2 regions of the Streptomyces sp. NPDC046870 genome follow, and region 1 is predicted to be linked to the other one. Evidence: riboswitches for the same ligand, from Rfam matches in the RefSeq annotation. Region 1 holds a riboswitch; the other holds the start of a gene.
The links. A riboswitch is a leader RNA that binds a small molecule or an ion and turns the genes downstream of it on or off. The one in region 1 is predicted to bind cobalamin.
Positions count from the first base shown of each region.

Region 1 (2,190 bases):
TACGCCAGCGCCGCCGCCCACACCAGGACGAACAGGCCGACGATGAGGTAGCCGACGTTGTCCAGGTCCAGGCCGGCGATCCAGCCGGTGATGTCGTCGTGCAGGCCGAACTTCTCGTGCAGGACGCCGACCAGCTCGATGGTGCCGATGAAGAAGGCGACCGCGACGGACAGACCGGTGATGGCGAGGTTGTAGAAGACCTTGCGGACCGGGTTGGAGAACGCCCACTGGTAGGCGAAGTTCATGAACGTGCCGTCGAGGGTGTCGAACAGGCTCATCCCGGCGGCGAAGAGCAGGGGCAGGCAGAGGATCGCGTACCAGGGCAGCCCCGCCGCCGCGCCCGAGCCCGCCATCACCATCAGCGTGACCTCGGTGGCCGTGTCGAAGCCGAGGCCGAAGAGGAAGCCGAGCGGGTACATCTGCCCCGGCCGCGAGACGGACTTCGTCAGCCGGCCGAGGACGCGGTTCATGAACCCCCGCGAGTCCAGGTGCTGTTCGAGCTCCTTCTCGTCGTACGCGCCCGCGCGCATCGCCCGGAAGACCTTCAGGATGCCCACCAGGGCGATCAGGTTCAGGGCGGCGATGAGGTAGAGGAACGTGCCGGAGACCGTCGTACCGAGGAAGCCGAGCACCTGGTGGGTGGTGGATCCCTCGTTCATGACCTTCCCGGCCAGCGAGGTGCCGCCCGCGATCAGCAGGGCCAGCAGCACCACCACGCTGGAGTGGCCCAGCGCGAACCAGAACCCCACCGACACCGGCCGCTTGCCGTCGGCCATCAGCTTGCGGGTGGTGTTGTCGATCGCCGCGATGTGGTCGGCGTCGAAGGCGTGCCGCATGCCGAGGGTGTAGGCGGTGATGCCCAGCCCGACCCCGAAGACGTCGGAGCCGACCTTGTAGTGCTCGGGCGCGACGAGGACGTAGAGGATTCCGAACGCGACGACGTGGAGGGCGACGATCACCGCCAGCAGCCCCACCGTCTTGACGGTGTCCTCACGTCGCCAGCGGAAAGACGTGGCATCGGCCATGGGTTCACGCTCCAGCACCTCGTGGATCACTTCGTGAGCTGCCGTGGCCGGTCTCCTGGCTTACGGGTCGTACGTCCGCCGTTCCTGCCTTCCCGGTCTGCGACCAGTGGCCCGGCGGTGCCGGACGGAACGGGAACTCCCCGATCACAGTGGCGAGGGCCGCGTCGACCTTCCATCGACTTCCCGAGCACCACGGCCCGCCCACCGTAGAGGGGCACGCGGTTTCCTGCATAGCTGCGCACCTGCGCAGGTATCGAAGATCACAAAGAGGGGGCCTGCCAGACTGGCCCCATGCATCTCGTGCCTGCCGACCGAGCCGACCGTCGTTCCATCGACGGGCACCGGGTCTGCGAGGCGATCGCCGCCATCGGTGAGGCGGGGCGTCTGCGCACCTGGGCCGACCGTTTCTCGCTGCTCGCCGACGCCAACCGGCTGGCGCTGCTGGTCGCGCTGCACCGCACCGGGCCGCTCGCCGTGTCGGACCTCGCCATCGCCACGGGGATGAACGACCCCGCCGTCTCCCAGGCCCTGCGGCTGCTGCGGGCGGCCGGGGTCGTGGCGGGGGAGAAGGAGGGGCGCGTGGTGCGGTACAGGGTGGTGGACGCGGACGTCCGGGGGCTGTTGGAGCACTGCGTGGGCTGAACGGCCCTGCAAGGTTGCCTTTCCGGGCAATGTGGACAGATACAGATTCCGTACCGTCGTCCGTCCCCTGGGAGCCCGTATGGCAGACCTCTCGCCGGACCTCTCGTCCAGGAACCCCGACTGGTGGCGGCAGGCCGTCGTCTACCAGGTGTACCCGCGCAGCTTCGCCGACGCCGACGGTGACGGCCTCGGCGATCTGCGGGGCGTCACCGAACGGCTGGGCCATCTCGCCTCCCTCGGCGTGGACGCCCTGTGGCTGAGCCCCTTCTACCCCTCCGAACTCGCCGACGGCGGCTACGACGTCATCGACCCGCGCGGGGTCGACGAGCGCCTCGGCACCCTGGACGACTTCGACGCCCTGGTGGGCGAGGCGCACCGGCTCGGGCTCAAGGTCGTCGTGGACATCGTCCCCAACCACACCTCCCACCTGCACCGCTGGTTCCAGGAGGCGCTGCGCGCCGGGCCGGGGTCCGCCGCCCGGGAGCGGTACGTCTTCCGGCCGGGGCGCGGCGCGCACGGTGAA
Region 1 is NZ_JBEYXM010000003.1:240,316-242,505, forward strand. It holds gene AB0946_RS09630 (HoxN/HupN/NixA family nickel/cobalt transporter) at 1-1,025, opposite strand, end outside; cobalamin riboswitch at 1,053-1,235, opposite strand; gene AB0946_RS09635 (metalloregulator ArsR/SmtB family transcription factor) at 1,317-1,667, shown strand; gene AB0946_RS09640 (glycoside hydrolase family 13 protein) at 1,747-2,190, shown strand, end outside.

Region 2 (2,190 bases), on a different contig from region 1:
GCCCGTGCCCACACCACCGACCAGCACATAGGGCCTGCGGGTCTCACGCTGCCGCAGCCGCTGGGCGATGACCCGGACGATCTCCTCGCGGCCCACGATCTCGGCGATGTCGGGGCCGGCGGTGGGTACCAGAGCGCGGGGATGCCTGCGTGCCTTCGCGAGGTAGCGCCGCTTGGTCCACCAGTACCAGAAGAACAGGAAGAGGGCGGCGGCGATCGAGGCGGAGAGCACAGGACCGACGAAGCGGAGGAGGGCGTCGAAGCCCGCGTTGTCCTTCCGCCACGTCTCGAACCGCGTCGTGTGGTGCGAGACCAGGATGTACACGCCCTCCGCGAGCCACGCCAGGACGGCGAGGGCGGCGAGGGCCCAGACGACCCGGTTCGCGTTGGTGTACGAGGCCCATCTGCGCCACTTGCGGGGGCGGGTGGTGTCGAGCCGGGCTTCCGAACTGATGGTCAGGTGGTGCCAGTAGGCCAGGAGGAACCGTCTGATCCGGCGCCACGCCCGTCGCACGTACAGCGTCGCCATCGGCGCGTTGCGTGGTCGTTCCTTGCCCGGTGGGTGGCGGACGATTCTCGTCATGGTGCGTTCTCCTTCCGAGACCAGCTTTCGGCACGGAGGACCCCACACAGCACCTCTTTCCATGAAAACATGGGCATTCCGCCCCGCAACCCGGCAAGCCGCTCCCGGCGAGTGAGACCTGGGCGAGATCACCGCCGGGGCCTGTCTCCGTGACGGCCTCCTCGCCTTCGACGAGAGCGACCGGTACCGGGGCGAGCCGAGGGACGCGGCGAAGCGGGCCGCCGCCGCGGACGTCCTCGTGGCCGCCCGCGACGGCGTGCTCCTCGGTGGGGTCACCTCCGGCTGCCCCATGTCCGACATCGCCGGTCCGGGAGAGGCGGGGGATCAGGATGCCCGCGGTCCTCCCGGGCCGGGACGACCTCACGCTCCTCGCGTGCGAGTTGACCCTCTGAGGCCGCGTCGACACAACATCTGGGGGTGACATGGCAGCCCGGCACTAGATGTATGCTCGTCCTCGCTGTCGTCGCAGGGGAATCCGGTGTGAATCCGGAACTGTCCCGCAACGGTGTACCCGTGTGCCCCCGCACGCGTGTCGAGTCCGAAGACCTGCCGGCGGTGCACCCGGCCGTCCAGGCCCGGGTGGTTCCGACGTCCGGGCCTCGTGGAATGGGCCGGTGGACGCGACGCCGTGCGCGCTCGTGACCGCCCCTGCCTCCGCCAGGCCCCGTGCCGAGCGAGGGAGAGCCCCACGTGACCATCGCGCCAGCCGACCCGGCTTCAGTCAGCGAGCCGGAGACCGACGGTCCCGGTGCCGCGCTGCTGCGGACCCTGACCGAGCTGACCGCCGACCTGCCCGACGCCGACCCGGGCCGGGTGGCCGCCGCCGCGCTGCGCGGCCGGTCCGCGCGGGCCGACGAGGCGGAGCTGCGGGAGCTGGCCACGGAGGCCGCCGCCGGCCTGATCTCCGAGGACCCCGCGTACTCGAAGCTGGCCGCCCGGCTGCTGACCCTCGCCATCCGGGACGAGGCCGCCTCGCAGGGCGTGACGTCCTTCACCGAGTCGGTCGCGGCCGGCCACCGCGAGGGCCTGATCGCCGACCGCACCGCCGCGTTCGTGCGGCTGCACGCCGAGCGCCTGGACGCACTGGTCGACCCCGCGGCCGACGACCGCTTCGGCTACTTCGGTCTGCGCACCCTGCACAGCCGCTACCTGCTGCGCCACCCGGTCACCCGGAAGGCCGTGGAGACGCCCCAGCACTTCCTGCTGCGCGTGGCGAGCGGCCTGGCGGAGGACGACACGACCCGCTCCGTGGACGAAGTGGCGGCGCTGTACCGGCTGATGAGCCGCCTGGACTACCTGCCGTCCTCCCCCACCCTCTTCAACTCCGGTACGCGGCACCCCCAGATGTCGTCCTGCTACCTGCTGGACTCCCCGCTCGACGAGCTGGACTCCATCTACGACCGCTACCACCAGGTCGCCCGCCTGTCGAAGCACGCCGGCGGCATCGGTCTGTCGTACTCCCGTGTGCGCTCGCGCGGTTCGCTGATCCGGGGGACGAACGGGCACTCCAACGGGATCGTGCCGTTCCTGAAGACGCTGGACGCGTCGGTAGCGGCGGTGAACCAGGGCGGCCGGCGCAAGGGCGCGGCAGCGGTCTACCTGGAGACC
Region 2 is NZ_JBEYXM010000002.1:201,431-203,620, forward strand. It holds gene AB0946_RS05375 (ATP-binding protein) at 1-582, opposite strand, end outside; partial or broken gene AB0946_RS05380 (GNAT family N-acetyltransferase) at 701-901, shown strand; cobalamin riboswitch at 1,014-1,151, shown strand; gene AB0946_RS05385 (ribonucleoside-diphosphate reductase subunit alpha) at 1,273-2,190, shown strand, end outside.
Region 2: it holds a riboswitch for cobalamin, as region 1 does, so the genes downstream of both, AB0946_RS05385 (ribonucleoside-diphosphate reductase subunit alpha) here and AB0946_RS09630 (HoxN/HupN/NixA family nickel/cobalt transporter) in region 1, are expected to answer to the same signal.